2 regions of the Streptomyces sp. NPDC021212 genome follow, and region 1 is predicted to be linked to the other one. Evidence: predicted binding sites of a transcription regulator. Region 1 holds the regulator's gene; the other holds the start of a gene.
The links. The regulator HspR, encoded in region 1, represses chaperone genes until heat shock. The targets are predictions, from matches to a motif close to TTGAGNNNNNNNNNCTCAA.

Region 1 (10,610 bases):
AAGGGCCGGACGGTCACGGAGACCTTCACCGGCACGCTCGGCCTCTCCGTGCGGTCCGTGGTGCCCGTCTTCGAGCACCCGGGGACCGGCCGGGGAAGCGGCCACGGGAAGGTCGTGGGCCTGGTCTCGGCCGGGATCACGATCAAGAAGGTGAGCGGCGCGGCCGACCACCAGCTGCCGCTGCTGGTCGCCGCCGCCGTGGCCGCGCTCGCCCTGGCCACCGGCGGCACTGCCATGGTCAGCAGGCGGCTGCGCCGCCAGACCCACGGCCTGGACCCGGCCGAGATGACGCGGATGTACGAGCACCACGACGCGGTGCTGCACGCCGTGCGGGAGGGCGTGCTGATCGTCAGCGGCGACGGCCGTCTGGTGCTGGCCAACGACGAGGCGCGCCGCCTGTTCGCCCTGCCGCCGGACGCGGAGGGCCGTCTCGTCGCCGAGCTGGGCTTCGACCCGCACACGGCCGAGCTGCTGGTCTCGGGGCGCCAGGCCACCGACGAGGTGCACACGGCCGGGGAGCGGCTGCTGTCGGTCAGCCACCGCCCCACCGACCGCAACGGCGGCCCGCCCGGCAGCGTCGCGACCCTGCGCGACACCACCGAGCTGCGCGCGCTGACCGGCAAGGTCGATCTGGCCCGCAACCGCCTGAAGCTGCTGTACGACGCGGGCGTGTCCATCGGCACCACACTCGACGTGGTGCGCACCGCGCAGGAGCTGGCCGAGTACGCGGTGGCCCGCTTCGCCGACTACGTCTCCGTCGACCTCGCGGACTCGGTCCTGCGCGGCGAGGAGCCGCAGGAGGGCGCCGCCGGTACGACGGGGGGCGGGGGGAGCGCGGACGGCCGCCCCACGCCCCTGCGGCGTACGGCGCTCAGCGGCATCCGCGACGACGTGCCGCTCTACCCGCTCGGCAAGCTGATCCGGTTCACCCCGAACGCGCCGCAGGCCCGCGGGTACCGCACCGGCGTCGTCACGGTCGTCCCGGTGCTGAGCGATCACGAGGGCTGGCAGGAGCAGGACCGCGACCAGGCGCAGAAGATCGTCGACTCCGGCATCCACTCGATGATCACGGTCCCGTTACGGGCCCGGGGCGTGGTGCTGGGCGTGGCCAGCTTCCTGCGCGCGGAGAAGCCCGAGCCGTTCGAGGACGACGACATCTCGCTCGCCGAGGAACTGGTCACCCGGGCCGCCGTCAGCATCGACAACGCCCGGCGCTACACCCGCGAGCACACCATGGCGGTGACGCTCCAGCGCAGTCTGCTGCCGCGGGTGCTGCCCGAGCAGAACGCGCTGGACGTGGCGTACCGCTATCTGCCCGCCGAGTCGGGCGTCGGCGGCGACTGGTTCGATGTCATCCCGCTGCCGGGCGCGCGGGTGGCGCTGGTGGTGGGCGATGTCGTCGGCCATGGGCTGCACGCGGCGGCCACGATGGGGCGGCTGCGGACCGCGGTGCACAACTTCTCCACCCTCGATCTGCCACCGGACGAGATCCTGTCCCATCTGGACGATCTGATCGCCCGCATCGACCAGGACGAGGGCCACAGTGTCCTGGCGGAAGGCGACGGCGGCGGTGAGGTGATCATCGGGGCCACCTGTCTGTACGCGATCTACGATCCGGTGACCCGGCGCTGCACCATGGCCCGGGCCGGTCATCCGCCGCCCGCGGTGGTGAGCCCGGACGGCACGGTCGAGCTCCTGACGGACCTGCCCGTGGGCCCGCCGCTGGGCCTGGGCGGGCTGCCGTTCGAGACGGAGCAGCTGGAGCTGCCCGAGGGCAGCCATCTGGTGCTCTACACGGACGGGCTGATCGAGAAGCGCGACCGGGACATCGATACGGGCCTTGAGCTGCTGCGCGACGCCCTGTCCCACCCGGGGCGCACCCCGGAGCAGACCTGTACGGCGGTGCTGGACGCGCTGCTGCCCGAGCGCCCCAGCGACGACATCGCGCTGATCGTCGCCCGTACGAGGGTGCTGGAGCCGGGGCGGATCGCCGACTGGGAGGTGCCGTCCGACCCGGCCCAGGTCGCCGAGGTGCGGGCGGCGGTGGCCCGGCAGCTCACGGAGTGGGAGCTGGGGGACGTGGCGTTCACGACCGAGCTGATCCTCAGCGAGCTGATCACCAACGCGATCCGCTACGCCACGGGCCCGATCCGGGTGCGGCTGCTGTGCGACCGCAGCCTGATCTGCGAGGTGTCCGACACCAGCAGCACCTCGCCGCATCTGCGGTACGCGGCGACGACGGACGAGGGCGGCCGCGGGCTGTTCCTGGTCTCGCAGTTCGCCGACCGGTGGGGGACGCGGTACACGGCGGAGGGCAAGGTCATCTGGACCGAGCAGACGCTGCCGCTGCCCAAGAACGGCAAGCCGAGGCCGTAGCCGGTACGACACGAGGCCCGCTCGCGCGGTGCGCGGGCGGGCCTCGTCATGGTCGGTATCGCCGGTACAAGGAGGGCGTCACTTCACCGGAGCGGGCTCCGGGGCCTCGGTCGACTCGCCGTCGCCCTCCGGTTCGGCGGGGGTCTTCACCGAGTCGAGCAGCAGCTGCGCCACGTCCACGACCTGGAGCGCCTCGCTGACCTTGCCATCGTTCTTCTTGCCGTTGACCGAGTCGGTCAGCATGACCAGGCAGAACGGGCAGGCGGTGGAGACGATGTCGGGGTTGAGCGACAGGGCCTCGTCGACGCGCTCGTTGTTGATGCGCTTGCCGATCCGCTCCTCCATCCACATGCGGGCGCCGCCGGCGCCGCAGCAGAAGCCGCGCTCCTTGTGGCGGTGCATCTCCTCGTTCCGCAGGCCCGGCACCTTGGCGATGATCTCGCGCGGCGGGGTGTAGACCTTGTTGTGGCGGCCCAGGTAGCAGGGGTCGTGATAGGTGATCAGACCCTCGACCGGGGTGACGGGGATCAGCTTGCCCTCGTCGATGAGGTGCTGGAGCAGCTGGGTGTGATGGATGACCTCGAAGTGGCCGCCCAGCTGGGGGTATTCGTTGGCGATGGTGTTGAAGCAGTGGGGGCAGGTCGCGACGATCTTCTTCTTCGCCTTCTCGACCACCACGCCCTCGGCCCCCTCCTCACCTTCGGCGGACTCACCGAATGCCATGTTCAGCATCTCGACGTTCTGCTGGCCGAGCTGCTGGAAGAGGAACTCGTTGCCCAGGCGGCGGGCGGAGTCACCGGTGCACGCCTCGTCGCCGCCCATGATCGCGAACTTGACGCCCGCGATGTGCAGCAGCTCCGCGAAGGCCTTGGTGGTCTTCTTCGCCCGGTCCTCCAGGGCCCCGGCGCAGCCGACCCAGTACAGGTAGTCGACCTCGGTCAGGTCCTCGATGTCCTTGCCGACGACCGGGACCTCGAACTCGACCTCCTTGGTCCACGCCAGGCGCTGCTTCTTCGCCAGCCCCCAGGGGTTGCCCTTCTTCTCCAGGTTCTTCAGCATCGTCCCGGCCTCGCTGGGGAAGGACGACTCGATCATGACCTGGTAGCGGCGCATGTCGACGATGTGGTCGACGTGCTCGATGTCCACCGGGCACTGCTCGACACAGGCGCCGCAGGTGGTGCAGGACCACAGGACGTCCGGGTCGATGACCCCGTTCTCCTCCAGGGTGCCGATCAGCGGGCGCTCGGCCTCCGCCAGCGCGCTCGCCGGCACGTCCTTCAGCTGTGCCTCGGTCGCCTTCTCCTCGCCCTCGGCATCCTTGCCGCCGCCCGCCAGCAGATACGGGGCCTTGGCGTGGCTGTGGTCGCGCAGCGCCATGATCAGCAGCTTCGGCGAGAGCGGCTTGCCGGTGTTCCAGGCCGGGCACTGCGACTGGCAGCGGCCGCATTCGGTGCAGGTGGAGAAGTCGAGGATGCCCTTCCAGGAGAAGTGCTCGACCTGCGAGACGCCGAACTGGGCGTCCTCGTCCGGGTCCTCGAAGTCGATCGGCTCGCCCTCGGAGGTCATCGGCTGGAGCGCGCCGAGCGCCACGTCCCCGTCGGCCTCGCGCTTGAACCAGATGTTCGGGAAGGCCAGGAAGCGGTGCCAGGCGATGCTCATGTCGATGTTCGTGCTGACCACGATCATCCAGATCATGGTGGTGCCCAGCTTGATCATCGCGAAGAGGTAGGTCAGGTTCTGCAGCGTGCCGAGCCCCAGGCCCTTGAAGAGCAGCACCAGCGGGTACGAGGCGAAATACGCCGGCTCGTAGTGGTCGACCCCGTGCAGGGCACCCTCGAGGCCGCGCAGCGCCATGATGGCCAGGCCGATGATGAGGATGACGTACTCGACGAAGTACGCCTGCCAGGCCGTGGAGCCCGTGAACCGCGACTTGCGGCCGGCCCGGCTGGGCAGGTTCAGCAGCCGGATCACCATCAGGGTCGCGATGCCCAGCGTGGTCATCGTGCCGATGAACTCGATGTAGAGCTCGTACGGGAGGAAGCCGCCGACGAGCGGCAGCGTCCAGTCCGCCTGGAAGAGCTGACCGTAGGCGTTGATGATGGTCGGCGGCAGGGTCAGGAAGCCCACCGCGACGAACCAGTGGGCGACGCCGATGACGCCCCACTTGTTCATCCGGGTGTGCGCGAGGAACTCCCGGACCAGCGTCACGCTGCGCTGCCAGGGGTTGTCGGTCCGGGTGCCCGCCGGGACCGGCGCGCCGAGCTTGAAGAACCGTACGAATTGCGCGACGGCCCGGCCGAGCAGGGCAACGCCGACCGCGGTGAGGACCAGCGACACGATGATCGCGGCGAGTTGCATGGAGGCTCCTCGAACCTGCGAATGCGGGCATTACTAAGCAGTAACTTAATTGGTCTTGACTGACATTACCCGTCCGGGTGCACCCCCATGTAGTCGACCGGCCGGTGATTTGCGTCGCCCGACGGGCACCCGGCAGGCCCCCTGGCGAGTCCCCTTGGGTATAAGGCCCATATAAAAGTTGAGCCCTGACGACTCAGGTCTGTTGACAGCGAAAACTCGATCATGCACGCTTGAGTCTGTTCCACTCAATGCTGTAGCTGGAGGATCCCGAAATGGCACGTGCGGTCGGCATCGACCTGGGTACGACGAACTCCGTCGTCAGTGTTCTCGAAGGCGGTGAGCCCACCGTCATCACCAACGCCGAGGGCGCCAGGACCACGCCTTCCGTCGTCGCCTTCGCGAAGAACGGCGAGGTTCTGGTAGGCGAGGTCGCCAAGCGCCAGGCGGTCACCAACGTGGATCGCACCATCCGGTCGGTCAAGCGCCACATGGGCACCGACTGGAAGGTCAACCTCGACGGCAAGGACTTCAACCCGCAGCAGATGAGCGCCTTCATCCTGCAGAAGCTGAAGCGGGATGCGGAGGCGTACCTGGGTGAGAAGGTCGCGGACGCGGTCATCACCGTCCCGGCGTACTTCAACGACGCCGAGCGCCAGGCGACCAAGGAAGCCGGTGAGATCGCGGGCCTCAACGTCCTGCGTATCGTCAACGAGCCTACTGCTGCCGCGCTCGCGTACGGGCTGGAGAAGGACGACCAGACCATCCTGGTCTTCGACCTCGGCGGCGGCACCTTCGACGTCTCGCTGCTGGAGATCGGCGACGGCGTGGTGGAGGTCAAGGCCACCAACGGTGACAACCACCTCGGTGGTGACGACTGGGACCAGCGCGTCGTCGACTACCTGGTGAAGCAGTTCAACAACGCCAACGGCGTGGACCTGTCCAAGGACAAGATGGCCCTCCAGCGCCTCCGTGAGGCCGCTGAGAAGGCGAAGATCGAGCTGTCCAGCTCGACCGAGACCACCATCAACCTGCCCTACATCACGGCCTCCGCCGAGGGTCCGCTGCACCTGGACGAGAAGCTCAGCCGCTCGCAGTTCCAGCAGCTGACCTCGGACCTGCTGGAGCGCTGCAAGACCCCGTTCCACAACGTCATCAAGGACGCGGGCATCTCGCTGTCCGAGATCGACCACGTGGTCCTGGTCGGCGGCTCGACCCGGATGCCCGCCGTCGCCGAGCTGGTCAAGGAGCTGACCGGCGGCAAGGACGCCAACAAGGGCGTCAACCCGGACGAGGTCGTCGCCATCGGCGCGTCCCTCCAGGCCGGTGTCCTCAAGGGTGAGGTCAAGGACGTCCTGCTGCTGGACGTCACCCCGCTGTCCCTCGGTATCGAGACCAAGGGCGGCATCATGACCAAGCTGATCGAGCGCAACACGACCATTCCGACCAAGCGCTCGGAGATCTTCACGACGGCCGAGGACAACCAGCCGTCCGTGCAGATCCAGGTCTACCAGGGCGAGCGCGAGATCGCCGCGTACAACAAGAAGCTCGGGATGTTCGAGCTGACCGGCCTGCCCCCGGCCCCGCGCGGCGTGCCGCAGATCGAGGTCACCTTCGACATCGACGCGAACGGCATCATGCACGTCGCGGCGAAGGACCTGGGCACCGGCAAGGAGCAGAAGATGACCGTCACCGGCGGCTCCGCGCTGCCGAAGGACGACATCGACCGCATGATGCGCGAGGCCGAGCAGTACGCGGAGGAGGACCACAAGCGCCGCGAGGCCGCCGAGACCCGCAACCAGGCCGAGCAGCTGGTCTACCAGACCGAGAAGTTCCTCAAGGACAACGAGGACAAGGTCCCGGGCGAGGTCAAGACCGAGGTCGAGGAAGCGCTCACCGACCTCAAGGAGAAGCTCAAGGGCGAGGACACCGCCGAGATCCGCACCGCGACCGAGAAGGTCGCCGCGGTCAGCCAGAAGCTGGGCCAGGCGATGTACGCCAACTCCGACGCCGCCGGCGCGGGCGAGGCCGGTGCCGCCGGCGGGGCCGGTGCCGAGGGCGCTCAGGCCAAGGCCGACGACGATGTGGTGGACGCCGAGATCGTCGACGACGAGAAGGCCGACAAGGGCCAGGGTGGTGCCGCGTGACGGAGGAGACCCCGGGCTTCGAGGAGCAGCCCGACGTCCCCTCCGAAGCCGCGCAGACCCCCGACGACGCGGCGAAGGGCGCCGGGTCCGCCGACAAGGCGGGCCCGGGTGCCCCGGCCGGGGACCTCGAGCAGGTAGCCATTCAGGCGCAGCTGGACCAGGTGCGTACCGCGCTCAACGAGCGGACCACCGACCTCCAGCGACTTCAGGCCGAGTACCAGAACTACCGGCGCCGGGTCGAGCGGGACCGGGTGCAGGTCAAGGAGGTCGCCGTCGCGAACCTCCTGACCGAGCTGCTTCCCGTGCTCGACGACATCGGCCGGGCGCGTGAGCACGGCGAACTCGTCGGCGGCTTCAAGTCCGTCGCCGAATCGCTGGAGACGGTGGCGGCGAAGCTGGGCCTGCAGCAGTTCGGCAAGGAGGGCGAGCCCTTCGACCCGCTGGTGCACGAGGCGCTCATGCACTCGTACGCGCCGGACGTCACCGAGACGACGTGCGTGCAGATTCTCCAGCCGGGGTATCGAATCGGCGAACGAACGATTCGCCCGGCGCGGGTCGCGGTCGCCGAGCCCCAGCCGGGTGCCTCGCCCAAGGGCCCGGGCGAAGGCGACGGCACGGCGCCGGACGAGGAGAGCGGTGGCCCGGAAGAGGGCTGACGCGACGGTGATAGCAGGACCATCAGGAGAGGAGGGACGTCGGGGATGAGCACCAAGGACTTCGTCGAGAAGGACTACTACAAGGTTCTCGGCGTCCCCAAGGACGCCACCGAGGCGGAGATCAAGAAGGCGTACCGGAAGCTCGCCCGCGAGTACCACCCGGACGCCAACAAGGGCGACGTCAAGGCCGAGGAGCGCTTCAAGGAGATCTCCGAGGCGAACGACATCCTCGGCGACCCCAAGCGGCGCAAGGAGTACGACGAGGCCCGCTCCCTGTTCGGCAACGGGGGCTTCCGCCCCGGGCCGGGCGGGGCGGGCTCCACCGGAAGCTTCAACTTCGACCTGGGCGACCTCTTCGGCGGCGCCCATGGCGGCCCCGGTGGGGCAGGCGGCGCGGGCGGCTTCGGCGGCGGGCTCGGCGACGTGTTCGGCGGTCTCTTCAACCGCGGCGGCGCCACCCGTACCCAGCCGCGGCGCGGCCAGGACATCGAGTCCGAGGTGACGCTCAGCTTCACCGAGGCCGTCGAAGGGGCCACCGTTCCGCTGCGGATGTCCAGCCAGGCCCCGTGCAAGACGTGCTCCGGCACCGGCGACAAGAACGGCACCCCGCGGGTCTGCCCGACCTGCGTCGGCACCGGACAGGTCAGCCGGGGCGGCGGTGGCGGCTTCTCGCTCACCGACCCGTGCGTGGAGTGCCGGGGCCGCGGTCTGATCGCGCAGGACCCGTGCGAGACCTGCAAGGGCAGCGGACGGGCCCGTTCCGCCCGCACCATGCAGGTCCGCATCCCCGCGGGCGTCAGCGACAGCCAGCGGATCCGGCTGCGCGGCAAGGGCGCCCCGGGCGAGACCGGCGGTCCGGCCGGTGACCTCTACGTCATCGTCCATGTGGACCCGCATCCGGTCTTCGGCCGGCGCGGCGACAACCTGACCGTCACCGTCCCCGTCACCCTTCCGGAGGCTGCGCTCGGCGGCGAGATCAAGGTCCCGACGCTGGGCGGCCCACCGGTCACCCTGAAGCTGCCGGCCGGCACGCCCAACGGCCGGACGATGCGCGCCCGCGGCAAGGGAGCGGTGCGCAAGGACGGGACCCACGGCGACCTGCTGGTCACCGTCGAGGTCACGGTGCCGAAGGACCTCAGCGACTCGGCACGCGAGGCGCTGGAGTCCTACCGGGAGGCGACCGCGGACGAGGACCCGCGGGCGGAGCTGTTCCAGGCCGCGAAGGGAGCATGACCCAATGGAGACCCACGGCCGAGGGGGCCTTGGAAGCAGGGGAACCGGCCGATCCCGCAATCCGTACGAGCTGACCGACGAATCGCCGGTGTACGTCATCTCGGTCGCCGCTCAGCTCTCCGGCCTGCATCCGCAGACCCTGCGTCAGTACGACCGTCTCGGTCTGGTCTCCCCGGACCGTACCCCCGGCCGCGGCCGGAGGTATTCCGCACGCGACATCGACCTGCTGCGCCAGGTGCAGCAGCTGTCCCAGGACGAGGGCATCAACCTCGCGGGGATCAAGCGCATCATCGAACTGGAGAACCAGGTCGCCGCGCTCCAGTCGCGCGTCGCCGAGCTGCAGTCGGCCGTCGAGGGCGCGGCCGCCGCGATGCAGCAGCGCGAGGCCCAGGTCCACGCCTCGTACCGCCGCGACCTGGTCCCCTACCAGGACGTCCAGCAGAGCAGCGCGCTGGTCGTGTGGCGGCCGAAGCCCAGGCGCAGGGACTAGCGGACCGTTCACCTGATCGAGTGGCCCGGCGACCGACCTTCGGCCGCCGGGCCACTCGCGTTCGTAGCGTGTGCCTCGTCGTCGAGGTGGTCTCTCCCGGCCATGAGGTGTCCCGTACGGCACCACGGTGGAGATCACCGGCCCGCGCCAGGGGGGAGTGACCTGGGCGCGATGAGTTCCGGGCCGCTGGACGGTCCTACCTGCTGAACGGAGCATTCCACCGCAGGAGACCTCGATGCACGCAGTCCTCGTCACCCTCGCCATCGACCCGGCCCGGGCCCCCGCGGCCGCCGCCGCGCTCATGAACGACGTCCTGCCGAGGCTCACCGCGGCGCCAGGTTTCGTGTCCGGCCAGTGGCTGGAGCCCGTGGACGGCCGCGGCATGTCGATCCTGACGTTCGAGGACGGGGAGCTGGCCCGCGCGGCCGTGCCGCTGCTCGGCGGCTCGGCCCCCGGCGTCACCATCGAGTCCGTGGAGCTCCGCCGCGTCGCCCTCATGGCGCCCTGACCGAACGGCCTACGCCCAGGTGGCGGGCGGCTTCCTGGTGATCTCAGACCACCTTGAGGCGGTCATCGACTTCCTGCACGCGGAGGCGCAACTGGACCACTACCGCGCCCTTCTGCGTACCCGGTTGAGGTGACTCCCGGACAGCGGTACGCCGATCCGGCGGCGTACCGCTGTCCGTAAGCCACCTCAACCGCGTTATCCACAGGCCCGAGCGCCGACGGGCGATCGACGGCACCCTGGGGGCATGGCGAAAACGGGGGACGCGGTCTCGCTGACCGCGCTGGCCGGCGCGCACAGCGGGGTCCTGCTGACCACGCAAGCCATGGCCTGCGGATGGCCGCAACGGAGGCTGAACCGGCGTCCGGTGAGCGACGGGTGGACGCGGATCCGTACCGGGGCTTGGCTTGAGCCGGGGCGGGAGCTGAACGAGATGGCGCTGTTGCACGCCGACCAAGTGGGGCGTCCGCACCTGGTGGTGAGCCATACCGCCGCAGCGGTGCTGCATGACGTCGAAACCCGTACACAGCGTGTGGAGTTCACAGCCCCGCGCGGGGTCAGCACGACTGTCCACGGTGGGGTGCTGCACAAAATGCGGCTCGGCCCGGAGGAAACCACGACGGTGGGTGGGCTGAGGACGACCACCGTGGTGCGCACCATGGCTGACCTCTTACGGGCCGGGCCGCGCGACGACGCGCTGGTGGCGGTGGAGTCGGCGGTGAGCGGGCGGCCCAGCCGGTACGGGGCGGGAGGCGGCGTGGGGAGCCGCTGACCACGCTCATCCGGGGCGGCCTGGCGCAGCTGGTCGGTGTTCGGTCCGCTTCGTAGTGGGCGCACCATGGAGGTGT
Region 2 (10,610 bases), on a different contig from region 1:
TACGCGGCGAGCGCCGCGTCGTCCAGCCCATGCGTGCCGTGGACGACGAACGGCTCCTCGTAGTGCATGCCGGTGATGTTCGCGGTGGCGTCGAAGGGCTTGAGCAGGTCGACGACCGGGAAGCGCTTGACCCCCTCGGGGCGGTACATCTCCTCCGTGGCGCCCGCCGTGGTCGCGACGAGCAGCGCCTTGCCGCGCAGCGCGGTGCCCTGCGAGCCGTACGCGAAGCCGCGCAGGAACACCTCGTCCAGCCACTTCTTCAGCAGCGGCGGCGCCGAGTACCAGTAGAAGGGGAACTGGAGCACGATCCGGTCGTGCTCCAGCAGCAGCCGCTGCTCCCGCTCGACGTCGATCCGCAGGTCCGGATAGGCGGCGTACAGGTCGTGCAGCGTGACGCCGTCCACCGGGCGGGCGGTCTCGGCGAGGGCGGCGTTGACGCGCGAGGCGGCGAGGTCGGGGTGGGCGAGGACGACGAGAGTGCGCACGGCTTTCCTCCACGGGAGCGCGATACGAACAGACAGGTCCGTCTGGTTGCCGTCAAAGCTACCAGACAGACCTGTCTGCCTACCCCATGGCGTCCGTCACGCCGCCACGGGAATCTCCTCGGTGTTCGCCGAGGCGGGCTGAAGGGCCAGCTCCAGGACCTGGCGGACGTCCGAGACCGGGTGGACGTCGAGCTTCTCCAGGACCTCGGCGGGCACGTCGTCCAGATCCGGCTCGTTCCGCTTGGGGATGATCACGGTGGTCACCCCGGCCCGGTGCGCCGCCAGCAGCTTCTGCTTGACGCCGCCGATCGGCAGCACCCGCCCGGTCAGCGAGACCTCGCCCGTCATCGCCACGTCCGGCCGCACCTGGCGGCCCGACAGCAGCGAGGCCAGTGCGGTGGTCATGGTGATGCCCGCGCTCGGACCGTCCTTGGGCACCGCGCCCGCCGGGACGTGGAGGTGGATGCCGCGTTCCTTCAGGTCACCGACCGGAAGCTCCAGCTCCGCGCCGTGGGAGCGCAGGAACGACAGGGCGATCTGGGCGGACTCCTTCATGACGTCACCCAGCTGGCCGGTCAGGGTCAGCCCCGCGCCGCCCGTCTCGGCGTCCGCGAGCGACGCCTCCACGTACAGCACGTCGCCGCCCGCGCCCGTCACCGCGAGCCCGGTCGCGACGCCCGGCACGGAGGTGCGGCGCTCGGCCGGGTCCTGCGCGGACTCCGGGGTGTGGTGCGGCCGCCCGATCAGCGGACGCAGCTCCTCCACCCCCAGGCGCACGGGCAGTTCACGCTCGCCCAGCTCGTGCTGGGCCGCCACCTTGCGCAGCAGCCGCGCGATGGAACGCTCCAGGGTCCGTACGCCCGCCTCCCGGGTGTACTCCCCCGCGAGCTTGCGCAGCGCCTCGTCCGCCACCTCGACCTCGCCCGGCTCCAGACCGGCGCGCTCCAGCTGCCGGGGCAGCAGGTGGTCACGGGCGATGGTGACCTTCTCGTCCTCGGTGTATCCGTCCAGGCGCACCAGCTCCATGCGGTCCAGCAACGCCTCCGGGATGGCCTCCAGGACGTTGGCCGTGGCCAGGAAGACCACGTCGGACAGGTCGAGTTCGACCTCCAGGTAGTGGTCGCGGAAGGTGTGGTTCTGCGCCGGGTCCAGGACCTCCAGCAGGGCCGCGGCCGGGTCGCCGCGGAAGTCGGAGCCGACCTTGTCGACCTCGTCCAGGAGGACCACCGGGTTCATCGAGCCCGCCTCCTTGATGGCCCGTACGACCCGGCCGGGCAGCGCGCCCACGTACGTACGCCGGTGGCCGCGGATCTCCGCCTCGTCGCGGACGCCGCCGAGCGCGACCCGGACGAACTTCCGCCCCATCGCGCGGGCCACGCTCTCGCCGAGGCTGGTCTTCCCGACGCCGGGCGGGCCGACGAGCGCCAGCACGGCCCCGCCGCGCCGGCCGCCCACGACTCCGAGGCCGCGGTCGGAGCGGCGCTTGCGCACCGCCAGGTACTCGGTGATCCGCTCCTTCACGTCCTCCAGGCCCGCGTGGTCGGCGTCGAGCACCGCCTTGGCGCCCTGGATGTCGTACGCGTCCTCGGTGCGCTCGTTCCACGGCAGCTCCAGGACGGTGTCCAGCCAGGTGCGGATCCAGCTGCCTTCGGGGCTCTGGTCGCTGGACCGCTCCAGCTTGTCGACCTCCTTCAGCGCCGCCTCGCGCACCTTCTCGGGCAGCCCGGCGGCCTCGACCCGGGCCCGGTAGTCGTCCGACTCGTCCTCGGGATCGCCGTTCAGCTCGGCCAGCTCCTTGCGCACGGCCTCCATCTGCCGCCGCAGCAGGAACTCGCGCTGCTGCTTGTCGACGCCCTCCTGGACGTCCTTGGCGATCGACTCGGCCACGTCCTGCTCGGCCATGTGGTCGCTCAGCCAGGTCACGGCCAGCTTGAGCCGGGCCACCGGGTCGGCGGTCTCCAGGAGCTCCACGCGCTGGGCGACGCTGAGGAAGGGCGAGTATCCGGAGTTGTCCGCGAGCTGCGAGACGTCGTCGATCTGCTGCACCCGGTCCACGACCTGCCAGGCGCCGCGCTTGCGCAGCCAGCTGGTGGCCAGCGCCTTGTACTCCTTCATCAGCTCGGTGACGGCACCGGGCAGCGGATCCGGAACGATCTCCTCGACCGTGGTGCCCTCGATCCACAGCGCGGCCCCGGGCCCGGTCGTCCCGGCCCCGACCCGCACGCGCCGCACCCCGCGAATGAGCGCCCCGGGATCACCACCGGACAGCCGGCCCACCTGTTCGACGGTGCCGAGCGTGCCGATGCCCGCGTACGTCCCGTCGACACGCGGCACCAGCAGCACCCGTGGTTTCCCGCCGTCGGACCGCGCGGCGGCCTGCGCGGCCTCCACCGCGGCGCGTACATCGGTATCGGAAAGGTCCAGCGGCACCACCATGCCGGGCAGCACGACCTCGTCATCGAGAGGCAGAACGGGCAGGGTGAGCGGTGCGGACAGCGAAGCCATGATCTCCCCTTCGGCAGGCAAGTTGAGCTATGCAGACTCAATGCACAGGAGGCCCCAGGTGTTCCCGACCGCGTGTTCGCTGTGAGCGATCACGGGGGCCGCCTGCCGTGAACCGCGGAAGGGCTCCCGAGCGATAGAGGGAGCGTGAGACCGTTACGCCCCCTGGGGGCCCACCCGAGCGACGCGGAACTCCTGCGCGCGGTCGCGCGGGGCGACGCCGACGCGCTCGCCACGCTGTACGACCGGCACGGCGGCTGGCTGCACGCCCGGCTCACCCGGCGCTGCGCCGACCCCGAGACCGTGCAGGAAGTCCTCCAGGACACCTTCGTCACCGTCTGGCGGTCCGCCGCCTCGCACGACGGCGGCGAGGCGGGCGGCTGGCTGTGGACCATCGCGGCCCGCCGCCTCGTCGACGCCCGGCGCACCGCCGTCCGCACCGCCGAGGCGCAGTCCGCGCACGCCCGCCACGACCCCGCCGCGGCACGTGCGACCACGCCCTCGGCGGAGGACCGGGTGCTCGACGCGCTGGAGTACGGCACCGTCGGCGCCGCCCTGGACCGGCTCTCCCCCGAACTGCGCGCCGTCCTGCGCGCCACGGTGGTGGACGGGCTCACCACGCGCGAGGCCGCGCAGCTCCTCGGCATCCCCGAGGGCACCGTCAAGTCGCGGGCCCGGCGCGCCCGCCGCGAACTGCGCTCGGTGCTGGCCCAGCTGTCCCCGCTGCCCGCGCCGCACCCGCTGGGAGGCACCCCATGACCCTTGCCTGGCATGTGACCGCCGCCCAGGCGGCGTCGTACGCCGACGGTTCGCTGCCGGGACTCGACGCCTGGTCGGTCGAGAAGCACCTGGAGGCGTGTACGCCCTGCGCCGCCCGCGTCTCGGCCGCCGCCAGGTCGGGCGCGGCGGCCCCCGCGCTGGCCACGGTACGGGCGTCCTTGCTGGCCACCGTGACGGCGCCGGACGCCGCAACTCCCGGCCAGGCGCCCGCGCGGCCCCTCCGGCGCGGCCGGTCGGCGCGGTGGGCCGGGTCCGACGGCCCCGGCGGCCCGGCTCGCGGGGGTGCCGCCGCGGATGGCAACGGTCCCGGACGCAGCGACGGAACACCGGCGGCCACGGCGGCGCCCAGCACCCGGCCCACCGGCCCAGCGGCCGCGGCGGCTGGGCCGACCGCCGGTCCTGGCACGCCGACGGCAGCCAGCAGCCCCGGCACACCGCCCGTGGCCGCAGGGCGCAGCGACGGCGCACGGGGGGCCGTCGCGGCCCGGCACGCCGTGGGGCGCCGGGGCGGCCTCCGGGGGCGGCTCGCTTGGGCCGCGGGGCCCGCTCTGTGGGGGCCCTGGCTGATCTCGCTGCTGGTCGTGGCCGTCGGGGCGGTGTGTGCCGCCCGGGCCGCCGGGATCGGCGGGGTGCGGCCATTCCTGCTGCTGCTCGCTCCCGTCCTGCCGTCTCTCGGCGTCGCCGTGTCGTACGGGCGGCACGCCGACCCGATGCACGAAATCGCCGCCTCCACACCGTCCGGCGGGCTGCGGCTGCTGCTGACCCGTACGGCCGCGGTGCTCAGCGTCTCCGTACCGCTGCTCACCCTCGCCGGGCTGCTGCTGCCCGCAACCGCCGGGGCTCCGGGGGCCGCGGCCTGGCTGCTGCCGGGCCTCGCGCTGACGCTCGCCGCGCTCGCCCTCGGCTCGTACGTCGGCTGCCGCGCCGCCACCGGCGCGGTCTCCATCGGCTGGCTGCTCGCCGTCGGCGCACCGGCGGCCGCGGCGCCCGGCGGGCCGCCGGGCGTCCTGACCACCGGCGCGCTGGCCGACTCCCTGGCCACCGTCCTGTCCGGCCCCGCCGCACAGGGCGGCTGGGCCGCCGCCGCGGCCGGGTGCGCCGGGCTGCTGGTGCTGCGCCGTACCTCCTTCGACCATCTGGAGCGCATATGACGACCACCGTGTCGGTCGGCGGGCTGACGGTCCGGCACCGCCGGACCACCGCCCTCGACGCCGTCGACCTCGGCTTCGGCACCGGAGTGCACGGCCTGCTCGGACCCAACGGCGCGGGCAAGACCTCCCTGATCCGCGTCCTGGCGACCGTCGCCGCACCCACCGCGGGCCGGGTGGAGCTGCTCGGCCACGATGTGTCCGGGCACGCGGGCCGCACCGCCGTGCGGCGTCGGCTCGGCTATCTGCCACAGGAGTTCGGCCACTACCCGGGCTTCACGGTGCGCGAGTTCGTCGGGTACGTGGCCTGGCTCAAGGAGATGTCCGGCGCGGCCGCCGCGGCCGCGGTCGAGCGGGCCGTCGCCCGGGTCGGGCTCGCCGACCGCATCGACACCAAGGTGCGCCGCCTGTCCGGCGGCATGGTGCGGCGCGTCGGCATCGCCCAGGCCATCGTCAACGAACCGGACGTGCTGCTGCTCGACGAGCCCACGGCCGGGCTCGACCCCGAGCAGCGGGTGGACTTCCGGGCCCTGTTGCGGGAGCTGGGCACCACCTCCACGGTGATCGTCTCCACACATCTGGTGGAGGACGTCGCCGCGGCGTGTACGGAGGTGACGCTGATGGAGTCCGGCCGGGTGGCCTACCGGGGCACCCCGTCCTCCCTGGCGGAGTTGGGCGAGGCGGCGGAGGCGGCGGACATCGGCGACAACTCCATCGAACGCGGCTACGCCACGGTCCTGCGGCGCCACCGCGCCGGGGACGGCACGGTGGCCGGCCCGGAGACGGCGGTGTCCCGATGACCGTCCGGGAGCAACAGGAGGTGTCCGCCGTACAGGGGTCGGCGGACCCACAGGCTCGGGCGGACGGCCCGGCGCGGCGGCCACGCCCCTTCCGTGGTCCGCTGCGGGCCGAACTCACCCGCTGGTTCGGGCCCGTAGCGGGCGCCACCGTGCTGGTGGCCCTGCTGTTCGCCATGGCCGACAAGGCGGACCTCTGGCTCATCGAGTGGGTCTCCACCGCCGAGCACCTGCGGACGGCCGGGCTGCTGGTCGGCGGCCCGCTGACGGCCGCCGCCGCATGCTGGCAGGGCGGGCGGGAGCGGCGGCGCGGCACCCGGGATCTGCTCGCCACCATGCCCCGTACGCCCCTGCGCAGGGCCGTGTTCGCCGCCGCGCCGACCATCCTGTGGCCGGTCGTCGGGTATCTGCTCACCGCCGCCGCCTGCCTGGTCGCGACGTGGCGGTACGCGAGTTACGGCAGTCCGTGGGTGTCTCTGATCGCGGCCGACGCGACGGCGCTGGGGGCCCTCGGGGTGCTCGGCTTCCTCGCGGGCCGCGTCGTCCCGTGGCGGCTCGCCCCGCCCGTGGTGGCCGTGGGTACGTATCTCGCCCTGGGTCTGCCCGGGTACTCCGAATCCGCCATCGCCTGGCTGTCCCCCGCTCTCGACTACTCCTCCCCCTGGGGCCGCCCGCTGTGGTGGTACGCGCCGGTCTCCATGGCGTGGACGGCCGGGCTGGCCGGGGCGGCCCTGCTGGCGTACGCCGCCCGTCGCCGCGTCACCGCGCTCGTGCCGCTCGCCGCGGCCGCCACGGCGGCGGCGCTGCTGATGCAGCTGGGTGACGAGGGCCCGTGGCGGCCCGACCCGGCCGCCTCCGCGCTCGTGTGCGACGACGGAACGCCCCAGGTGTGCGCGTCGCGGGTGCACGCCCGGATGCTGCCCGGTGCGTCGGCGGCGCTGGCGGGGCTGTTTTCGAAGCTGCGGGGCGTACCGAACGTCCCCGCCCGCGTCGTCGAGAGCGAGTCCTCGGAGGCCCACGGGACCGACGCACCGGTGAGCGGCTGGGACACCTACTTCCGGCGCAACCAGGTCACCCAGCCGGAGCTGTTCGCGCTCAACGCGGCTGCGGGCGTGGCGGATCCCGCCTTCTTCTGCCCGACTTCCGACACCCGCACCCCGGCCGACGACATCAGTTCGGCCGTCATCGACTGGCTGGCGCCGATTCCGGGGCGGGACGACCCACTCGCCGCGCCGCCCCCACCGCTCTACACCCGCACCCTCACCCGGCTGCGGACCATGCCCGAACGGGAACGCACCCGCTGGCTCGGCGGCTACCTCGCCACGGCCCACTCCTGCCACCTCCAGCGGGTGACGGCCCCATGAGCGCGCTGCTGTACGCACGGTCGCGGGCCCTGCCGCTGACCGCCGCCTCCCTGGTCGCGGCCGCCGCGGCGACCGCCTGGTGCGCCGACTGGCTGATGTCCCGGCCCGAGTTCGGCGCGGGCGCGCGGCTGCCGGTCGTCGTCCTCGCGCCGCTCTTCGCCTCGGCGGCGATCGGGGCGAGCCTGTACGCCCACTCCGAGGAGCTGGACCGCACCGCCGTACGCCCCTGGTGGGCCCGTCGCCTCTGCCATCTGCTGCTGCTCACGGCGCTGGCGGCGGCGCTGCTCGCGGCGGGGGTGCGGGGCCATCCGGAGCAGTTCGGGGTGCCCGCGATGGTCCGCAACACCATGGCCGCGACGGGGGTGGCGGCCCTCGCCGCCGCCCTGATCGGCGCCCGGCTGAGCTGGCTGCCGGTGCTGGCGCACACCAGCGCGGTCTATCTGACCGCGGGTGGCGAACCGGGTGGCCGGCGCGCGGTCTGGGCCTGGTCGGTGCAGCCGGGCCCCGAGCGGGCGGCGTGGTGGGCGGCGGGCGTGGCGTTCGCCCTGGGCACGGCCGTCTACTCGGTACGGGGTGCCCGCCCGGAGGGCCCGGCACCGCGCCGCTGAGCAACCCCGCGGACGTACGGCCAGCAGGCGACGCCGATCAGCAGGGCGAGGGCGTGGCCCCAGTCGGTGAGCGGGTCGAAGTGGACCAGGCTTCCGGCGACCAGCGCCGCGCCGATGCCGCCGGTCAGGGCCCATCGGGGCCGGGGCGGCAGGAGCCCGGCGAGGGCGCCGGCGCAGGCGAGGAGGCCGTAGCTGACGCCGTAGTCGAGGCGGCGCAGGGAGCTGTTGGGGAGGTTGCCGACGGCGACGGACGCGGCGACCGGGATCTCGGTGAGCAGCGTCGCGAGGACGTGGCCGAGCAGGAAGACCCCGGCGGTGCGCAGTCCGCCGACGCGTCGTTCGAGCGCGCCGAGCACGAGGAGGAAGACGACGAGATACGGCGAGGTGATGCCGCCCACCACCCACAGCCCGCTGGCCAGCAGGGTCAGCAGCGGCCGCTGGGAGAGGTTGGAGACGTCGGTGCTGGAGCCGGTGAGCAGGGCGTGGACGGTGTGGGGGTCGCCGAGGTGGGCGTAGAGGCCGGTGCCGAGGAGGATCAGGGAGTAGCAGAGCGCGAACGGCGTCCCGGTGGGGGTGGGCAGAAGGCCCCGGAGCCGGGACCACCCGGGGTTATGGGGGCGGCAGGCCGGAATCCGGGGCGTACCGGCGTCGGGGGCGACCGGGGTTGCAATGGGATGGCCGCTGGGCGGGGCGGCCGGGTGGGGTGGGGGAAGCTTCGCGTCGGCGGGCGCTCCGGCCCGTTCCACCGATGTCGTCACCGCGGGCCCCTCTCTGGTCACGGGCCGTTCCCGGCCGCTGTGCGGCGCGTTTCCGCTCAGACGCCTCAACAATCATCGGCTCGTGAGTCATCTCACCGGTGGCGCGATGTGAAGGTCACCACATATTTCGGTTGGACCGGCGGGGGGCGCGGCGCGAGGATGAGGCCGTCAGCTCACCGAGGAAGCCCGGGAGGACCCGCCCCCATGCAGTCGCCGTACGACATCGCCGATGACCGGCCGGTGACGGTCGACCGCCGCCAGGGCCCCTACGGCGAGGTCGTGCTGCGGCGCCGGAACCGGGGTGGCGCGAGCGGCGGGGGCGCGGTCGGTGAGGGCGGCCGCGGAGAAGGGACCGTCTTCGAGATCATTGCCAACGGGTGCTTCCTCATGGACACCTCCGACGGCCGCTCCGAGCGCCTGCTGATCCGCGCGGCGCTCGACGCGCTGCCGCCAGGACGCCGCTCCCCCGCGCTGCTCATCGGCGGCCTCGGGGTCGGATTTTCGCTGGTCGAGGCGGTGTCCGAGCCCCGGTGGGGGCGGATCGCGGTGGTCGAGCGGGAGGCGGCGGTGATCGACTGGCATCGCGAAGGACCGCTGGCGGCGGTGTCCGGCGAGGCGCTGACCGATCCGCGCACGGAGATCGTCCACACCGATCTGGTCGCGCATCTCCGCGCCGGTACGGAGGGCGCGGAGCCCTACGACGCGCTGTGTCTGGACATCGACAACGGCCCCGACTGGACCGTCACCGAGGACAACGACGGGCTGTACTCCCCCGCCGGGCTCGCCGCCTGCGCGAGCCGTCTCACCCCCGGCGGAGTGCTGGCCGTGTGGTCGGCCCAGCCGTCGCCCGCATTCGAGCGAGCTCTCCGGAATGCCGGGTTCACATCGGTGCGTACGGAAGAGATCGCCGTTGCCCGGGGTGTGCCCGACGTGGTGCATCTCGGGATTCGAGGCGCGTAGCCGAGCCGCGTAGGCTGCCCTTACGCTTGCTTGCCTACGAAAAGTGGCCGGTAAACGACCAGGCACCGAGGCGTGGGTTTCGCCACACGTGTGACGGTAGGCGGCCGCGGATTCATGGGAACGACGCAGGGGCGGGCGTATGGAGCAGATGCACAACGGCCACAACGGGGGCGCCACGACCACCCCGGGCGCGCAACGCCGGATCCTCGTCGTCGAGGATGACCCGACCATAGTGGACGCCATCGCGGCCCGGTTGCGCGCCGAAGGATTCCAGGTGCAGACGGCCTCGGACGGCCCGGCGGCCGTGGACACGGCCGAGGCGTGGCAGCCGGATCTGCTGGTCCTCGACGTGATGCTGCCGGGTTTCGACGGCCTGGAGGTCTGCCGCCGGGTGCAGGCGCGGCGGCCGGTGCCGGTCCTGATGCTGACCGCGCGGGACGACGAGACCGACATGCTGGTCGGGCTCGGCGTCGGCGCCGACGACTACATGACCAAGCCGTTCTCGATGCGCGAGGTGGCGGCCCGGGTGCATGTGCTGCTGCGCCGGGTCGAACGGGCGGCGCTGGCCGCGAACACCCCGCGCAGCGGGATCCTGCGCCTGGGCGAGCTGGAGATCGACCACGCCCAGCGCCGGGTGCGGGTGCGCGGCTCGGACGTCCATCTGACGCCGACCGAGTTCGACCTGCTGGTCTGCCTGGCGAACACCCCGCGCGCGGTGCTCTCGCGGGAGCAGCTGCTGGCCGAGGTGTGGGACTGGGCGGACGCCTCCGGCACCCGGACCGTGGACAGCCACATCAAGGCGCTGCGCCGGAAGATCGGCGCGGAACGGATCCGTACGGTGCACGGCGTCGGCTACGCCCTGGAGACGCCCGCGGCATGAGGAAGCCTCCCGGGACCCCTTGGGATCTGGACCGGCACCTCCGGCGGGTCCGGAGCCTCTCCCGGAGCGAGCGGATCCGCTCCACGTGGGCCCGGGTCTGGGAGGCGCTGCGGCCGTTCGACCCGTACCGCTCGGTCAAGGCGGCCCTGGGCGCGCTGGTCATCGGGTCGGTCATCATCACGACCCTGCTGGTGTTCGCGGCGATGCACTCGGACACCGAGCTGCGCGTGATCACGGTCTTCTCGATCATCGCGTCGCTGCTGATCACCCAGTTCGTGGCGCACGGGCTGACCGCCCCGCTGGACGAGATGACCCTGGTCACCAAGGC

Region 2: a site for HspR is predicted at 3,013-3,031, ahead of lon (endopeptidase La). Genes of this name have one in related genera too.

What each region holds. Positions count from the first base shown of each region.
Region 1 is NZ_JBIRPZ010000004.1:537,816-548,425, forward strand. Features, by position in the region: gene ACH4SI_RS13960 (SpoIIE family protein phosphatase) at 1-2,376, shown strand, start outside; gene ACH4SI_RS13965 ((Fe-S)-binding protein) at 2,455-4,734, opposite strand; gene dnaK (molecular chaperone DnaK) at 5,007-6,878, shown strand; gene grpE (nucleotide exchange factor GrpE) at 6,875-7,534, shown strand; gene dnaJ (molecular chaperone DnaJ) at 7,580-8,767, shown strand; gene ACH4SI_RS13985 (heat shock protein transcriptional repressor HspR) at 8,772-9,257, shown strand; gene ACH4SI_RS13990 (hypothetical protein) at 9,493-9,765, shown strand; gene ACH4SI_RS13995 (hypothetical protein) at 10,010-10,534, shown strand.
Region 2 is NZ_JBIRPZ010000003.1:456,327-466,936, reverse strand. Features, by position in the region: gene ACH4SI_RS10365 (NAD(P)H-dependent oxidoreductase) at 1-485, opposite strand, end outside; gene lon (endopeptidase La) at 582-2,990, opposite strand; gene ACH4SI_RS10355 (RNA polymerase sigma factor) at 3,135-3,746, shown strand; gene ACH4SI_RS10350 (zf-HC2 domain-containing protein) at 3,743-4,918, shown strand; gene ACH4SI_RS10345 (ATP-binding cassette domain-containing protein) at 4,915-5,715, shown strand; gene ACH4SI_RS10340 (hypothetical protein) at 5,712-7,076, shown strand; gene ACH4SI_RS10335 (hypothetical protein) at 7,073-7,684, shown strand; gene ACH4SI_RS10330 (rhomboid-like protein) at 7,636-8,463, opposite strand; gene ACH4SI_RS10325 (spermidine synthase) at 8,647-9,402, shown strand; gene ACH4SI_RS10320 (response regulator transcription factor) at 9,542-10,282, shown strand; gene ACH4SI_RS10315 (sensor histidine kinase) at 10,279-10,610, shown strand, end outside.